4 regions of the Pseudoalteromonas piratica genome follow, and region 2 is predicted to be linked to each of the others. Evidence: predicted binding sites of a transcription regulator. Region 2 holds the regulator's gene; each other region holds the start of a gene.
The links. The regulator sigma-54, encoded in region 2, starts transcription at its own class of promoters, with help from an activator protein. The targets are predictions, from matches to a motif close to GTTGGCACGNNNNTNGNNT.
Positions count from the first base shown of each region.

Region 1: the regulator sigma-54 is predicted to act here: its motif matches at 3,103-3,121, upstream of OM33_RS07065 (flagellar basal body rod protein FlgF).
Region 3: the regulator sigma-54 is predicted to act here: its motif matches at 1,897-1,915, upstream of OM33_RS07015 (LPP20 family lipoprotein).
Region 4: the regulator sigma-54 is predicted to act here: its motif matches at 2,145-2,163, upstream of OM33_RS13260 (DUF2726 domain-containing protein).

Region 1 covers NZ_CP009888.1:1,552,753-1,557,078, reverse strand. The annotation lists gene OM33_RS07080 (flagellar basal body P-ring protein FlgI) at 1-808, opposite strand, end outside; gene flgH (flagellar basal body L-ring protein FlgH) at 817-1,500, opposite strand; gene flgG (flagellar basal-body rod protein FlgG) at 1,513-2,301, opposite strand; gene OM33_RS07065 (flagellar basal body rod protein FlgF) at 2,320-3,066, opposite strand; gene flgE (flagellar hook protein FlgE) at 3,219-4,326, opposite strand, start outside.
Region 2 covers NZ_CP009888.1:460,732-465,057, forward strand. The annotation lists gene lptC (LPS export ABC transporter periplasmic protein LptC) at 1-348, shown strand, start outside; gene lptA (lipopolysaccharide transport periplasmic protein LptA) at 350-868, shown strand; gene lptB (LPS export ABC transporter ATP-binding protein) at 865-1,590, shown strand; gene OM33_RS02000 (RNA polymerase factor sigma-54) at 1,670-3,166, shown strand; gene hpf (ribosome hibernation promoting factor) at 3,189-3,476, shown strand; gene ptsN (PTS IIA-like nitrogen regulatory protein PtsN) at 3,478-3,936, shown strand; gene rapZ (RNase adapter RapZ) at 3,952-4,326, shown strand, end outside.
Region 3 covers NZ_CP009888.1:1,544,926-1,549,251, forward strand. The annotation lists gene OM33_RS07000 (FlgO family outer membrane protein) at 1-280, shown strand, start outside; tRNA gene OM33_RS07005 (tRNA-Arg) at 361-437, shown strand; gene OM33_RS07010 (flagellar assembly protein T N-terminal domain-containing protein) at 693-1,838, opposite strand; gene OM33_RS07015 (LPP20 family lipoprotein) at 1,951-2,415, shown strand; gene flgN (flagellar protein FlgN) at 2,439-2,852, opposite strand; gene flgM (flagellar biosynthesis anti-sigma factor FlgM) at 2,856-3,173, opposite strand; gene flgA (flagellar basal body P-ring formation chaperone FlgA) at 3,305-4,021, opposite strand; gene OM33_RS07035 (chemotaxis protein CheV) at 4,163-4,326, shown strand, end outside.
Region 4 covers NZ_CP009888.1:2,867,364-2,871,689, forward strand. The annotation lists gene OM33_RS13250 (ATP-binding protein) at 1-86, opposite strand, end outside; gene OM33_RS13255 (type 1 glutamine amidotransferase family protein) at 130-1,956, opposite strand; gene OM33_RS13260 (DUF2726 domain-containing protein) at 2,211-2,801, shown strand; gene mtnN (5'-methylthioadenosine/S-adenosylhomocysteine nucleosidase) at 2,913-3,623, shown strand; gene OM33_RS13270 (cobalamin biosynthesis protein) at 3,624-4,326, shown strand, end outside.

The DNA.
Region 1 (4,326 bases), 1.1 Mb from region 2:
CTAAGGTAACGTTTTTACCAATCACAATGGTGCCAGTTCGTGAATTAACAATAATTTTCGCGCTATTATCTGCCGGTTCAAATTCGAGATTTTCTAAGGTCGCAAGATAGGCAACACGTTGCGCTGGATCACGTGGCGCGAGTACTTTTACAGAAGCTGCATCCATTGCCGTTGCCGTATTAGGACCCACAAGATCGTTAATTGTATCTGATAACGCTTTTGCGGTAGAAAAGTCTGGACGGTGTAGGTTAAATGTAATGTGATCGCCCTGATTAAAAGGAGATGCAACAGAACGCTCTACTATCGCGCCATTAGGGACCCGCCCTACAGTTGGTGTATTTACTAACACTTTACTGCCATCGGCTCCCTCTGCACCTAATCCACTTACCACCAAACTTCCCTGAGCAATCGCATACACGTTGCCGTCAACGCCTTTCAAAAAAGTTTGAATTAGCGTACCACCACGAAGGCTCAATGCACTACCAATTGACGAAACCGTTACATCAATAGTTTGTCCTGGCTTTATAAAGGGCGGTAAATCGGCATGCACAGCCACGGCTGCAACATTCTTTATTTTTGGCTTTAAATTCGCCGGTAGCGTAATACCGAAGCTGCTTAACATCGCTTTAAAGCTTTGTTCGGTAAAACTACTTTTTTCGCCTGTACCTGGTAAACCAACAACTAAGCCATAACCTACCAACTGGTTATTTCTCACGCCTTCAACGGCTGTGACATCTTTAATGCGTTCAGCTGATGCCGGAAAATGAATTGCACCAAGTAATACTATAATAAATGCAAAATATCGCATGCTGCCTCCTAAAAAGGATTTAATGGGCTTAGGAAAAATTGTGAAAGCCAACCCGCTTCCTGCGCATCTGCGAGTGCGCCTTTGCCTGAGTATTGAATACGCGCATTAGCAATGCGATTTGACATCACCATGTTATCGGCGCTGACATCTTTCGGACGCACAATGCCTTCTAAGCGAATAAATTCCTCACCCGTATTAAGCGTTAACCATTTTTCACCACGGATAACTAAATTACCATTCGGTAAAACACGCATTACATTGACCGAAATATTACCGTTTAAGCTATTGGATTGGTCCGATTTAGCATCCCCTTTGTAGGAGCCTTCAGAACCGACACCGTACTGCAGTGCATCACCATTAATGGTAATAGCATTTCCACCTAATCCAGTAACAGGAGATAATGAAAAATCGGTTTCACGATCGGTTTCCGTTTTTGCCGTTTTAGAGGCTTGTGTCGATTCACTCAACACAACGGTAATAATGTCACCTTGGCGCAATGCCTTTTGGTCAGAGTAGAGGTCATTTGAGTAGTGAGTATTAAATAGCGACCCAGTGTTTACTTGCGAAACATTGGTGTCTTCTGGATACAGTGGCGCATAATAAGGGTCATCACGTTCGACAAAACGATTCGCGGTGGTGACACACCCACTCAATAACACCCCTGAAACAATTGCTAAAACTAACTTACCCATGGCAATCACCTACTAAAGTTGCTGGTTAATGTAACTTAACATCTCATCAACAGATGAAATGACTTTCGAGTTCATTTCATATACTCGCTGCGTTTCGATTAAGTTAACTAACTCTTCTGTTACATTTACGTTTGAGGTCTCAAGTGAGCCTTGAACAATTACTCCCAAACCATCAATACTTGGATTACCTTGCACTGGTGCCCCACTGACTGCGGTTTCCGTATATAAATTTTGACCCATAGGTTCTAAACCAGACGGATTGATAAAATCCGATATGGTTAACTGACCAATTACAGCATTATCAGCTTGCCCTGCAATACGTACAGACACTTCACCATCTTGAGAAACGATAATCTGCTGCGCATCATCAGGCACATTCATTTCTGGTTGTAACGGGTAACCTGCACCTGATGTAACAATTCGCCCTTCTTCATCTGTAGTAAATTGACCATTGCGCGTATAAGCGAGGCTACCATCCGGCATAGCAACTTCAAAAAAACCTTGTCCTTGAATCATCCAATCCATTGAATTGTCGGTAGTTAACATATTCCCTTGCGAGAAGTTCTTTTGTGTTGCAACCACTTTCGAACCCGCACCAAGCATTAAGCCTGATGGCAACTGAGTATCTTGTGATGAGCGGCCACCCGGTTGGTTAATATTCTGATAGAGCAAATCTTCAAAAATTGCACGACTCTTTTTATAGCCAACTGTACTTGCGTTCGCTAAGTTATTTGAGATCACAGATGTATCGGTTTGCTGCGCATCGATACCTGTTTTACTAATCCACAATGCAGGATGCATACTAACCTCCAAAAACCATTAATAAATTCGCATTAGAGAAGATTGGCTTTCGTCAATTTTCTCAGCTGTTTTCATCATTTTGACTTGTAACTCAAATTGTCGTTGGTGTGAGATCATGCCGACCATCTCATCAACCGGGTTAACATTAGACATCTCTAACGCACCGCTCGTTACAGTCATATTAGGGTCAGTATCAAGCACTTCCCCTTCTTTATTTCTAAATAAGCCATCGAGCCCTTTTTCAAGTGGCTGCACACCATAGGCACTAACTAACTTGAGCCTATCAATATCTTCAATAAAGTTTGCAGGTGCCCCTTGTGGTCTCACTTGGATCATGCCATCTTTCGAAATCTGCACTTTCTCTATTGGCAACGGCAAAATAACCGGACCAGCTTCACCAATTACCGGTAAGCCATTAGCAGTAAAAAGCTGGCCTGTTTCGCTCATCTTTAAATTGCCTGAACGCGTGTAGGCTTCTTCACCATTAGCATCTTGCACAGCTAACCAACCATTTTCGCCAATCGCAATATCGAGTTCTCGACCTGTCATTGACATCGCGCCTGCACTTAAACGCGAACCAGGTCTTTCTTCCATGGCAAAAACACGTGTTGGTAAACCTTCGCCAAATGCTTGCATTGAACGTGCTTGTTCTAAGTCAGCCTTAAAGCCCGTTGTTTTCGCATTCGCGAGGTTATTCGCTTTAACTGCGATACCCAGCATGTTTTGTTTTGCACCTGAGGTGGCGATGTAAAGTAGTTTATCCATCAGCACAGCCCTTTAGTTATCTCTAATAGTTAACTAGAGCAAAAATAGTGCCAATAACGAGGGGTAGAAAATTGACGCTTAAAGAGGAGCATTGAGGGAATAAAAAGGGCTGATAGATCAGCCCATTGAAGAAGTGAATTAGATATTTTAGATTATCGGATCTGTAAAATATTTTGTTGTAGTGTTGAGTTAACTTCTAATGCTCGCGAGTTTGCTTGGAAGTTACGCTGAGCTGAAATCAAATCAACCAATTCGTTGGTTAGGTTAACATTTGACTGCTCAAGGGCACTTGAGTTGATTGTTCCAAGGGTGCCAGAACCTGGTTCACCTGCAATTGGCTCACCTGACGTTAAACTCTCTTTCCAAGCTGTATTACCTACTTGTGATAAACCCTGAGAGTTCGCAAAGCGTACCATAGATACTTGACTGATATAGGTAGAATCACCATTACTGTAAGAAGCAACTATTTTACCATCGGTGCCTATATCAATACCTGTTAAACGTCCTACAGTAGCACCATCTTGTTCAAGCGCTTTTACTTCAAAACGACTTGCATACTGAGTAGGTTGCTTATTTGCAGTACCGGCTTCATCACGCCAATTAATATTAACGTCATTTGGGAAAGTAGCACCATTTGATAAAAGGGCTGATAAATTTCCGGCTGTAAGAGATACTGGATCAAATGTTGTATTTGGTGCCGTTACAGGTGCATTAGGTAAACCACTTGAATCAAATGTAAATGTTGATACAGGAGCTGCAGCCGGGTTAGTACCCGTATTATCAAACTCCTGTCCATCTAAAGTTGCACGAACTTCCCATTGATTATTTGTAGCTGTCTTTAAAAAGAAAAACTGCATAATATGCGGCTCACCCAGCGAATCATAAACGGTTGTTGATGTTGAAGCATTAAATGTAGCAGAATCCGTTGGGTTAAACGGAGCTACGGTTGGTTGGCTTGCGCCCGCATCTAAGTTAAATGATGTATAAACATTATTTGTTGCACGTGGTGCGCCTGATGCATCTGGTATCTGAATCGGAGTTGCAGTACTCAAACTTACCGAAGTCGTATCACCATTTGAAGGGTCAACTGGGAAGCCACGTAAAAAGTTACCTTGTGCATCAACAACAAAGTTATCTTTATTTAGCTTAAATGCACCAGCACGCGTATAGGTATAATCTTGTGATGATAAAGAATCAGTCATTGCAAAATAGCCTTCGCCTGTAATGGCTAAATCAAGGGCATTTTGCGTAAACTGCAAT
Region 2 (4,326 bases):
ATGTATCAAGAGTTAGGGTTTACACACTTTGTAAAACCACAATTCACTATTTTCTCGGAGCAAGGTGTTTGGCAACTGAAAGCTGAAGAAGCGACGCTTTACGATAACGAAAAGCTTATTCTTGAGCAGAATGTAATCGCCAAAAGCCTGACCACGGATGTGATGCTCGACACAATAGAAGCGGCAAGTATTGAGTATTTCATCTCGACCAAAATAATGACCTCGGATAGCGAAGTGAAAATGACAGGCCCGGGGCTTGAAATTAAAGGCCAAGGCCTCAATGCTAATTTAGAAGAGCAAGTAATCAACTTAATCAACCATACAAAGACCACTTATTATGACCAATAAAATGACGAGATTAATGTCAATCGCTGGACTGGCTTTCACTTTGTGCATCACAAGTGGCCACGTAATGGCTGAGCAAATTAAACTAAAGCACCCACTTGAAATAGATGCAGATGAGCAATCAGCACGACTGAAAGAAAACATCGGTGTTTTTCAAAAAAATGTACAAATAAAACACGGTAATATGTCAATTACTGCTGACTACTTAGAAGCACATAAGCGTACTGAGCTGGGCGATAATCAACAATTACTCATTGCCAGCGGTAAGCCAGTAAAGTTTAGCGCGATTCAAGAAGATGGTTCAACGATAATTGCAAGTGCTGAAAACATTACTTATGACGTTGCTAAATCACTATTTACCATGTCTGGAAATGCAAAATTTCAGCAAAATGGCGACATGATGTCAGCAGATACCATTATTTACGACCGTGAAAATGAAACTGTCACATCGAAAAAAGCGAAAAATTCAGATAACCAAGTAAAAACCATCATCAATACACAAACAAAACAAGGCGAAAAATGAGCACATTAATTGCCGAAAAGCTGGCAAAAAGTTATAAATCACGTCAAGTTGTTAAAAATGTTGGTTTAGAAGTAAAAGCCGGCAGTATTGTTGGTTTACTCGGTCCTAACGGTGCAGGTAAAACAACGACGTTTTATATGATTGTTGGTTTGGTTCCAAGTGATATGGGCTCAATTCGCATTGATGATAATGACATAACACTTCAACCTATGCATAGCCGTGCACGATTAGGCATCGGCTATTTACCGCAAGAATCGTCAATCTTCAGAAAGCTTACCGTTTATCAAAACATCATGGCAATTCTTGAAACCCGTAAAGATCTTAATCGCGTACAACGAGAAGAAGCGCTCGACGATTTACTTGAAGAATTCAACATCGGCCATATTCGCGACTCACAAGGTATGGCACTTTCCGGTGGTGAACGCCGACGTGTTGAAATCGCTCGCGCTTTAGCCGCAAACCCTAAATTTATCCTGTTAGATGAACCTTTTGCTGGTGTTGATCCTATTTCAGTGATAGATATAAAGAAAATAATTGAGCATTTAAAAAATCGCGGCATTGGCGTACTGATTACTGACCATAATGTGCGTGAAACCCTTGATGTATGTGAGAAAGCTTATATTGTTTCTCACGGAGAATTAATTGCATCAGGCACGGCGGAAGACGTTTTAAATAACCAAAAAGTTCGTGATGTATACCTAGGTGAACAATTCAGACTATAGTAATAGTGAAAGCACTTCCTAATTGGAGTTGAATTGTTAACCAACAGCTTGAGAAATAGAGAAGGATTAGAATAACTACATGAAGCAATCGCTACAGCTTCGCCTTGGGCAGCAACTAACAATGACTCCGCAATTGCAGCAGGCAATACGCCTACTGCAATTAAGCACGTTAGATTTGCAACAAGAAATACAAGAAGCCCTAGATGCCAATCCTTTACTGGAAGAAGACAACGATTTCAGTGACGACACCAACAATAATGAAAACACTGAATCGAGTGCTGATGACTCAACAACGAGTGATGACTTCGAAGCACCTGTTAGCCAATCTGAAATAGAATCCAGCGACGCCTTAAACAACGAAAACCTTTCCGACGACCTTGCTATGGACGTCTCTTGGGATGATTACATCAGCGCTGCGCCAGTTTCAGTGAGCAGTGCACCGGCACCAGAAAATGACACCATCTACCAAGGCTCAACAAGCGAGTCACTGCAAGACTATCTTATGTGGCAATTACGCTTGACGCCGTTTAGCGATAACGATGAAGTAATCGCAACCACTATCGTCGAAGCTGTGGATGATTCAGGTTACCTTACGCAAAGTACAGAAGAAATTTTAGAAGCAGTACAAAAGTCTGAAGATCAAGAGCAAATTGAACTAGATGAAATTGAAGCGGTACTGAAACGCGTTCAGCTTTTTGATCCTGTTGGCATTGCTGCTCGCTCGCTACAGGAATGTTTATTGATCCAACTCAATCAGTATGACAAAAATACTCCTTGGCTAAGCGAAACAAAAAGCGTAATCTCAAACCATATGGAACTTTTAGGGTTAAGAGACTATCGTACCATTATGAAGAAGGCCAAACTCAAAGAACCTGAGTTAAAAGAAGTCTTAACATTAATACATAGCCTTAATCCAAAACCAGCTGAAAGCATCATTCGTGAAGAACCTGAATATGTGGTGCCAGACGTTTCAGTAAAGAAAATAAAAGGCCGCTGGCGTGTTGAATTAAACAATGACAGTATGCCAAAAATACGGGTAAATGAGCAGTATGCTGCACTGACTCGCTCAATGAAGTCAGGTACTGACAGCCAATTTATTCGCAACCATTTACAAGAGGCTAAATGGTTTATTAAAAGCTTAGAAAGCCGCAATGACACTTTATTAAAAGTAGCCAATTGCATTGTTGAACAACAACAGGCATTCTTTGAATATGGCGATGAAGCTATGAAACCAATGGTTTTAAATGATGTCGCCGAAATGGTGGAAATGCATGAATCGACTATATCGCGAGTAACAACGCAAAAATACATGCATACACCACGTGGCATTTACGAATTGAAGTACTTCTTTTCAAGCCACGTTAGCACAGAAAATGGGGGTGAGTGCTCATCCACAGCGATTCGAGCACTGATCAAAAAGTTAGTAGCTGCAGAGAATCCTGCCAAGCCATTAAGTGATAGCAAGATTACTGACCTACTAGCTGAACAAGGAATTAAAGTGGCGCGACGCACAATCGCTAAATATCGTGAGTCGCTATCCATACCACCGTCTAATCAGCGCAAATGCCTGATCTAGACCATATAGAAGGAAAATGCTTATGCAATTAAACTTAACAGGTCGTCACGTAGAAATTACTGATTCTTTAAGAGACTATGTCACTAACAAATTTGCAAAACTTGAGAGGCATTTTGATCACATCAATAACGTGCACGTTATTCTAGATGTTGAAAAGTTATCACAAAAAGCAGAAGCAACGATGCACGTTAATGGCGGTGAACTGTTCGCATCTGAAGCACAACAAGATATGTATGCAGCAATTGATGGCTTGGTCGACAAACTTGATCGCCAAGTAATAAAACATAAAGAGAAATTATCTCGCCATTAAAATGAAATTAACTGATATTATTGCTGAGGACTGCGCTAAAACCGCGGTCCTTTTTAATAGCAAAAAACGTCTCTTCGAATTTATAAGTGATCTCGCACATCAACATGCGCCAGACATTACTTCTCAAGAGTTTTTAGACGCTTTACTACAGCGTGAAAAACTCGGCAGTACAGGTATTGGTAAAGGACTTGCAATACCCCATGGTCGTATTGATGGCCTGCAAAACACTATTGGCTTTTTAATTGTAAATCAATCACCTATCCCTTTCGATGCCATTGATGACAAAGACGTTGATGTGTTTGTTGTACTGCTCATACCAGAGCAAAACTGCCAACAACATCTACAGACTTTAGCCACTATCGCTGATAAACTAAAAGACAAGCAATTTTGTCGTCAGCTACGTCATGCTGAGAACAATCATCAGCTTTATCAAGTTATTAGCAGTGAAGCGAGTAACTAACGTTAGGAGATTTAAGTGCAGCTAATTTTAATCAGTGGCCGTTCAGGCTCGGGTAAAACCGTTGCCCTAAGAGTATTGGAAGACCTCGGCTATTATGTTGTTGATAACATCCCTGTAAACCTGTTACCTTCTTTAATCCGAACTGTTTCCGACAAATATGACAAAATCGCTGTAAGCGTTGATGCACGGAATATGACAAAAGAGCCGGAAGAGATTGAAGAAGTACTCGATTACCTTCCAGGTTTTGCCACCCCAACACTATTTTATCTCGACAGTGATGAGCACACGCTGATTAAACGCTTTTCAGAAACTCGCCGGTTACACCCGCTGTCTCTAAATAATATTTCGCTCGAAGAAGCGATTGAAGCCGAGAAAAAGCTGCTTGATCCC
Region 3 (4,326 bases), 1.1 Mb from region 2:
AGCAGAATCGATGCTTACGGAAATACAAGCGTTTGGTCTGAATGTTGTTGATCATAAAGTTATGCCCATGATGCGCATTGATAGTGGCGGAGATTACAGTTATTCAAGGGATGTTTTACAATTAAATACCAAAGGGCATATTAATGCTGTTTTAAGTGGGACATTATTGTATAAAGAAAATGGCGTTGTTATAAACTCGAGGATTACTAGTTTAGAAAACCAGAGTATCCTAGCGAGCGCAAAATACGTTATTCCATACAGTGTTGCATTTGATAACTAAATAATAAAAAGAACTTGTTTGAGCTAATTCAGAACTTAAACGTAACTTTCATTCCGGGCGTCCAATTTTTAATCTTTAAAGTTCCCGTAGCTCAGTTGGATAGAGCATTCGCCTCCTAAGCGAAGGGTCGCAGGTTCAACTCCTGCCGGGAACGCCAAGACTCAACTCTAAAAAACCTTAAACGCTATGGTTTACTTTCATCATTTTACTTTTATTGGTAGTTACTACTGGATATTAGTGTGCAAAAAAGTAGGTAATTACTTTAAAGCCGGGTAGGTTGATCAAATGTTCAATTACTATTTAATGGCTCTTAAAGTGAGTGCATTTAAACTCAGTTTGATACCGTTAATATAACTGTTTACGTTGTTGGTAGTTTTGCATCCACTGAGTAAGATGATTCTTCATACACGCGTTAAAAACTAGCGAGTGTAACCAAATCACCCAATTGCACATTTGCTAGTAATTTATCACCAATGACTTTGGCAATCGCAGTATTTTGATTAACTTGTGTAACTCGAAGCTGATAATCAGTATTTATGATCAATTGCTTCTGATTAAACCCTTTGCGCAATGCGACATGTAACTTTTGACCTTTAACCAAGTTGTTTTCAGAGCCAAGACTAATGATGATTGTGTCATGGTCGATGCTTAAAATTCGTGCTTGTGCGGGGGTACACGCTAAATCACTTGCTAAATCTTGTCCTAACTTTAAGTTGATGTCTGTAATAGCTTGGCCATAAGGCATGGTCCAAAATCTTTCGCTATTCACATCGATTCGAGCTGACTTTTTTGTTTGCCACGTTGCAAAAGTGTCATAGTGCTTTTGCGTTATTAACTCGCCAGTCAGTCCGTTATACAAGGCTGTGTTTAAGGTAAAGAAGCGCTCAAATGCTTTATTTTGCCAAAAAGATAACGATGAGTTTTGTTGCTCACCTAATGAAACATCATCAATCTGAGACACCCACACAAATTGACTGTTATTTTGGTCGGCAATTTGTTGAATTAATTTACTGGTATTCGCATCATGGTGTGCGGTGAATAATGACTTTGTATTTAGCTTGCGATTAATATCAGATTTTGTATTAAATAAATGATTGAATTGAGATAAATGGGTTATCAATTTGTCACTGTAAGCTTTTGGAAGTTCAAATATTTGTCCATAAGTTGCTTGTTCTGGAAACTTAAAACCAGCGCGTGTAATAGCAATATTTTTCTTTAATGATGAGTTTTGACAAGTTTCACTGTCATCAAGAATATCAATTCTCACTGAAATAGATAATGTGTCAGAAGATTGCAGTTCATCAATTACTTCAATTTGATTAATCGCGCCATGTGAGTAAATTTGTGTTGTTGGTGCTTGCCAAATACCGTTTACCACTTGTTGTAAACTTGAAACTTGCGCACCAGAGAAGAGTAATGCTTGTTGGATTGCATCTTCAGTGGCCATTAATCTTGCTTGTTCAATGTTGCCGTTTCTTATTTTGGCTTCACCAGTTGATTCGTACCAAACTGCTTGACTTGAAAAGCTTGCAAACATCATCAGTGCGATTAAGCGCATGGTTTTACTCTCTCATTTTAATGATACCTTGTTTATTCAATTTCTATACCAAGCTTAGACTGGCTCAAAAATTGCTTTTAATAACATAGATTATTTTTCTATGGTGAGTGATATGTCACATTCTTTTTTTCAAACAACCGTTATTGCAGGGTGTATATTATTGGGTGGTTGTAGCCAAATGTTTGATAAACATGTTGAGTATGAGTATCAAACGCCAGAAAATTTCCCGGTATTATATGCAGTTGGCTATGCTCCAATTAGTTTGCAGCCCGGCAGTACCGAACAGCAGAAGGCGATTATGGCGATGAAAGCATCTAAGTTAGAGGCATATCGCGAACTGGCTGAACAAGTGTATGGACAAAAAGTTGACGCGCAAACAAGTGTACAAGGCATGGTTGCAAACAACGACTCGTTAAAGGTACGAGTTCAAGGGGTTGTAAGAGGGGCTAAGGTTGTTAAAAGTTATGCGGTTGGTGATACTTATGCTACAGAAGTTGAGCTGGATATGAAGCTGGTGCACGATCTGTATGTAGGTCAAACTAGACCGAGAAGCGTAAAAAAAGTGACTTACTTTTAGCATGAGTCACTTTTTCAAAACTATTACGCCTTCAACCCTCTGGCGATCGGGTTAGGTAGAGAGATTGATTTACCCGTTTTATCGTATCCAGATTGATTCTTGCCAAATAAAATGTCTTTTAATTTTTGTGACGCTAGTTGACTTTGGTTTGCTGCCACCTGGTTTACATCGTTTTGCTTTTTACAATCAGCAAGTAGCTGATTAATTTGACTGATTTCATCTTTAAAAGATGAGATATCAGTGTCTCCTTGGTCAAAAAGCTTAGCGATATGTTGATCGCGCTGTTGAATTGAACGAAGTGATTCAACTTTGCTTTCTACAACAGATATTAGATTTTCATGATCGCGTGAGACAATAGCATCTAGCTCTTTTTCTAAAAGCTGAGACATGTTATTTAGCTCATCGAGTTGTTGCGATAATATCTGTTCTAAGCTCATTGTTTATCGACCAAAAAGTTTAAATTCTAATTTGTTGATGTTTTCAGCAAGCTTTTCAGCATCAATTTTGTATTCACCATTTGCAATGGCTTTTTTAAGCTCATTCACTTTCTTGTGGTCAATACCAGAAGATTGCTCAGCTTTTTCATTTAGCTTTTTAAGCTGTTGAGCCTGAGGTGTAATGCTTACAGAATCACTTGTTGCTTTAGCTGTCGCAGTATTTACTTGCACTTGTTTTGCTGAGTCAGTTGCTTGCTGTTTGGTATTCTCAAGCCTGACATTAGCCTGGCTGTTTGAACCCTGATTTATTTGATTAACCATGACAATTCTCTCTACTAAGATTTCTCATCCTAGTTATCGGCATTTAAGGTACAACCTTTAGTAAAAAAGTAGATAATTTTTAAAAATTTCTAACTTGTTATTTAACCTGAATTTCATCTTTTAGTACAGCGTTAAATGTTTACTTCAACTTGAAGTGCATTGGTTACTTGGGCCTGAATCTTTTTTCCAGATTTAACATTTCGGATGGCAATATTGTCACCAACTCTGCCATCTTCGAGTGCCTCTCCTTGTGTTTTTATTGTCATGCCCTTAAAACTTGCAAGAATCGTCACTTTATCACCTTTGCACACGTTACAAATGTAATTGTAGTTGATAGATTGACCCGCGCGAACATTACGCTTTGAGCGGCCACCAATCAAAAACTCTTTGGATTTAAATTGATTTGAGCGAGTAAGGTGTTTGGCAACCTTTTTAGTTGTTAAATGTTTGGCTGTAATTTTTTGACCTTTGCTAATTCCTTTAGCTGCAGTAATTACTTCAATTAACTCTTGTTGGCGTGTATGCACGAAAACTTGCCAACTATTTTGATCTAAACACTTAATTTTTATAGTAGATTGCCGATTATTATTAAGTGGATTTGCAGCGCTAAGTTGTAATGGCGTTTTGCAAGAACGTGATTTAATGCGTGAATCTAGCGGTAAGGCTGTGATTGAAAGCTCTGAATTAGTTTGTTGAGCATTCATTTTGTCTCTTTGTTGAGAGACAAAGTCAATCGCAAGTTGCTGCAACTCTAATTTATTATACTCTTTAGCTTTGAGTGAAGTCATAGCAAGAGATGTAATTTGTATTAAAATGAATAAATACAGGTTTTTTTTAAACAAACTCATAATGTTTCGACTATGCTTTATGGGTAAAACAAGGTATAACTAAGTAGTGTCAAAATTATGGCACAGAGGTCGTTATACGGTAGTACAATAACAAAGAAGCAAGAAGCATACCTTTTCATTGCTTCAAGTTAGGAGATTGAAATGGCAGGCATTTTAGATTCGGTTAACCAACGAACGCAGCTCGTAGGCCAAAACAGATTAGAGCTATTACTGTTTAAATTAAAAGGCAGACAGCGCTTTGGTATAAACGTGTTTAAAGTACGAGAGGTTTTACAGTGTCCTAACTTAACTGCAATGCCTAAATC
Region 4 (4,326 bases), 790 kb from region 2:
ATTACCGCTCCAGCCTTACCAGTGCCAAAGCGGTCTATTAATCGGTTAAGGGCTAATACCCAAAAGCTGGTTGGTGAGCTAATCATAATACGTTAACTATAGTCCAAGTTATAACTCACCATATTAAACTTACAGGTTTTGTGAAACCGTTAATTTATTAGCAACTTGTGACAGCGAGCACACCTGGAACTCACTGCCGCGAGCTTTAACAACACCCAATCGAGCGAGTGCTGAACTGTTTTGCGAAATTGCAATGCTTACCTCTTGTTCATTCACCTTATCATTACCAAGAGCTTGTTTTGCACCCGTTTTACACATCATTTCATTTAATTTATAAAAGTTATTTCGTGCAAATGCTTGCGCAGAAGTAACTTGAGGCTGCGAGCCCGTTAATTGCGTTGCGTACTTCCAGCTAGGAAACTCTACAGACACACTGCCATTGCGTAGTGAGACCGTATCACCATGGGTGAAATAATGACTTGTGAATTCACGCACACCCGCTTGATTCTTTTGTTTGGTTACATCAAACAACCACAAGCCACCAGAGCCAATCACTTCTATTTCAGAATGGGTCTCTTTGTTTAGCATCACTACAGAAGTTTTGTTATCCAAGCCAAATAATCTTGTATTTGCGCTAAATAGTGCAGCATGAATTCCACGCAACTGTTTACCTCGTTGTGACACTTGCGTGTCTATAATGCCCTCAGGTAAGAAAGGCAAAATCGCAGACTCAACCACTGTGAATTCACGCTCACTCTCAAGTGCAATGCAATCTGCACCCAAGCTACACGCATCATTACCTGAAGCGAATGATACAGGTTCAACAGTATTAACTTCGTTCACTACACCGGTTAATATGCTTAGCGGTTTTGCATCGCTAGTCACAGCATTAACGCTACCGCCTTCAATGGCTACCAACACTTCGTTGTTTTTGTACATATCTAGAATTTTATTAAGCGCTGCACTTTGGCTACCCGTTGGGGTGTAAAAAGCGTGATAACTTAAAAGAGGGCTGCCATCAGCGATATAAATCGCGTCCATACGTTTAATAGTGCCAATCAAGGGTTCTGATTTTTTACATTCACTCACTTGCTGTTGAAATAAATCAGGGTAAAGAACTTCACGTCGGAAACTAGCTAAGCGTTTTACTTGAAAATCTTCCAGACTATCACAAGCCGTTTTTTCATAATCTTTTGCTGTGATCGCAGTTTGCATTGCCGCATCAAGAGGTAGCCAAGTTGCATCAAAGCCGACTTGTTCAAAAAGATTTAAGTAATAGTCAACTTTTGCATATGGGTCACGGTTAGTTCCCGTGATAACAGCAATGCGCGGTTTACGCTTGTTACCTGCAATTTCTGAACTTAACTCAAATAACTTTTGATACGCTAAATCAGCTTCTACATTAGTATTTTGCGCAAGATTTACTTGAGTTCTAAGGCGGTTATTGCGGCCTTCGACTTGTTTTTGTTCAAGTAAATCAAATAAATTACGTTTTTCAAATTCGTATAAGCTCTGCCATACATCTCGTCCAGAAACAGTGCCTTCAAAGGTATTAACCGAAACCCCTCGTAATGCCCTAACAAACTGGCGTTCTGTTAGTTTTGCATTTTCAAACTTTGGTTTAACTGCTTTTAAAATGTCCGCTACTTGTTTTTTCAGCTCTTCTTGTTCAGTCCATGGGTATTCAGAAACGCGCACTAACGCTTCATCAGTTATGTCAAAAATAACTTTTTGTTTCACATCATCAGAAAATGAATTCTTACCATCTTCACTGCAATAACGTTTGTTTTCACTAGAACATACTGTGAGATCATCTGATAAAAGCACTAACGTACTTGCTGAAGCAGATGTGAGTGGAGCCAAAGCAACCAAAGAGGTTGCAAGCACTGAATTAACAACATTTTTTACGTTTTTGCTAAACATATTATTTAACAGGCAAAGTCGAGGGAAGCGCATAATTAACACCATTTATTGTTATTTTATTGCGTCAATCTAGATACCGAACTGTGCATGTCGGCAATACCCAAATTCGAATGAGCACAACGGAATCTTGAAATTTTACCTAGGTTCGTCACGAGTAACAAGTATTCACGCGCTTTATCCAGTGGAATTCGACATTAATTAGAGGAAAAACCCTAAATAACCTTGGCATTAAAATTGCTTTTATTTGCTAGTTAAAGTTTGCGTCAAAGTTTTGATTTGGAGTATCTATGGAACTTGTTTCGTTATTAATCCTAGTACTAGTGGTGGTTGCTGCCTTTGTAGCGTCAAAATTTACCCACTCAGGTAACCCGTATCCGTTCACACAAAAGAAATCCCTATTTACACAGGTAGAAACTGCATTTTTGAACCTGCTAGAGAAAGCAATTGGCTCAGATTATAAAATTGTCAGTAGAGTAAAGCTCATTGATATTTTAGAGTTTCAACCAGGTACTGATGAAAAATCTCGCCGTAGTGCGCTGGCTAAAGCACAAAATAAACAACTAGATTATGTGCTGCTTGATAAAGACAGTTTAAAAATTGTTGCAGCAATTGATTTAGTAAATAATGCGAGTAAAAACGGCCATAAAGCCAAGAAAGACTGGTTTGTAAACGGTGCGCTAGAATCTGCGGGTATTCCGTTAATTCGCATTAAAGTTAAATCAGGCTATAAGGCGCAAGAAGTGAGACAGGCGATCTTGTTTAAATTAGGTAAACAAACCAATAACAGTAAACCAATTCGTAAATCAACGATTAAAAATACGCCTGTTCTTTCTCCATCACAAGTTAAGTCAGCCTCAACAGCACTTGCACAAATATAAGTTTTCTTTTTAAAACCCGCATATTGCGGGTTTTGTTTGTCTATTAGTTGTTAACCTAGCTATAATTCCGCCATATTTCTTTTATTCGCTTTTTAAGTAGGCATAACCAACATGAAAATCGGTATTATTGGCGCAATGGAGCCAGAAGTAGCAATTTTAAAAGCTGCTATTGAAAACACCCAAATTACAGAACGAGGTAGTTTCACCTTTTATCAAGGTCAACTTGCTGGACAAGACGTTATTTTGGTTCAATCAGGTATTGGTAAAGTGGCATCGGCACTTGCGACAACATTAATGATTGAGCTTTTCGCACCAGATTGCATTATCAACACAGGCTCTGCTGGCGGTTTTGAACAAAGCTTGAACGTTGGTGATGTGGTAATCTCAAGCGAAGTACGCCACCATGATGTTGATGTAACTGCATTTGGTTATGAAATGGGTCAAGTACCACAAATGCCACCAGCATTTATTGCGCATAAAACTCTAGTAGAAAGTGCTGAAAAAGCGATTGCCTCAATGTCTAAAGGCATTAAAACCATGGTTGGCCAAATTTGTACAGGAGATTCATTTATGTGTGACCCTGTGCGTATCGATAAAACGCGTGAGCAATTTCCAAATATGCTAGCGGTGGAAATGGAAGGTGCTGCAATTGCACAGGTATGCCATCAATTAGACACACCCTTTGTCGTTATCCGCTCACTTTCAGATATTGCTGGTAAAGAATCGCCAGAATCATTCGAGTCATATTTAGTTAAGGCTTCAGAAAACTCTTCTGAAATGGTTATTGCGCTTCTAAATAACTTAAAGCAGGTAACTCTGTAAGTGGGGTTTGAACCACCACTTTTTTCAATCAGTGCATGGAGCACTTTGCTGCTTGCACTGATTACTTCCTTTATATTTTTACCCGCTGAATACCACCCCACTCCTCTTTTCAGATTGTTGGTCAGCAAGTTAGCCAAGCGTATTTATGATGAAAAGTCATCGCCATACTATCAAGTATTTTCCTCTCTTTTCCTAACTACACTCATCGTATCTTGTATAACAGTATTAAGTGTTGGCGTTATTAGCTTTGCTCATTTCCCAATTGCATTTGAGTTGTTAGTGTTATTTTTATTTATCTCGAACCCTTACAACAATCCAAAGTTGAAAAGAGCGACTTGGCTGTTAGCGCAAAATCAAAAACCGGTTGTACGCGATATTTTAAGCCTATGCTTACGCCGAGATACGGCTAACTTATCAGAAACAGGTATAATAAAAGCGGTCATTGAATATCAAAGCTTGACCTTTGTACGTCAATTCTTTGTTCCATTGCTGTTTTATTATGGCTTTGGGTTTATGGTTACATTGGTATATTGCTTAATAACAACTTGCGCCAATGCTTATTCAAAAGCGACACCTCTGGATAGTAAGTTTTGTCTTGCTAGCCGCAAAATTGTCGACACACTTGAATATATTCCATTACGTTTATTTTGTTTGCCACTTCTATTAAAACCAAATACGCAAAGCTTTAAATATCTCTCGTTGT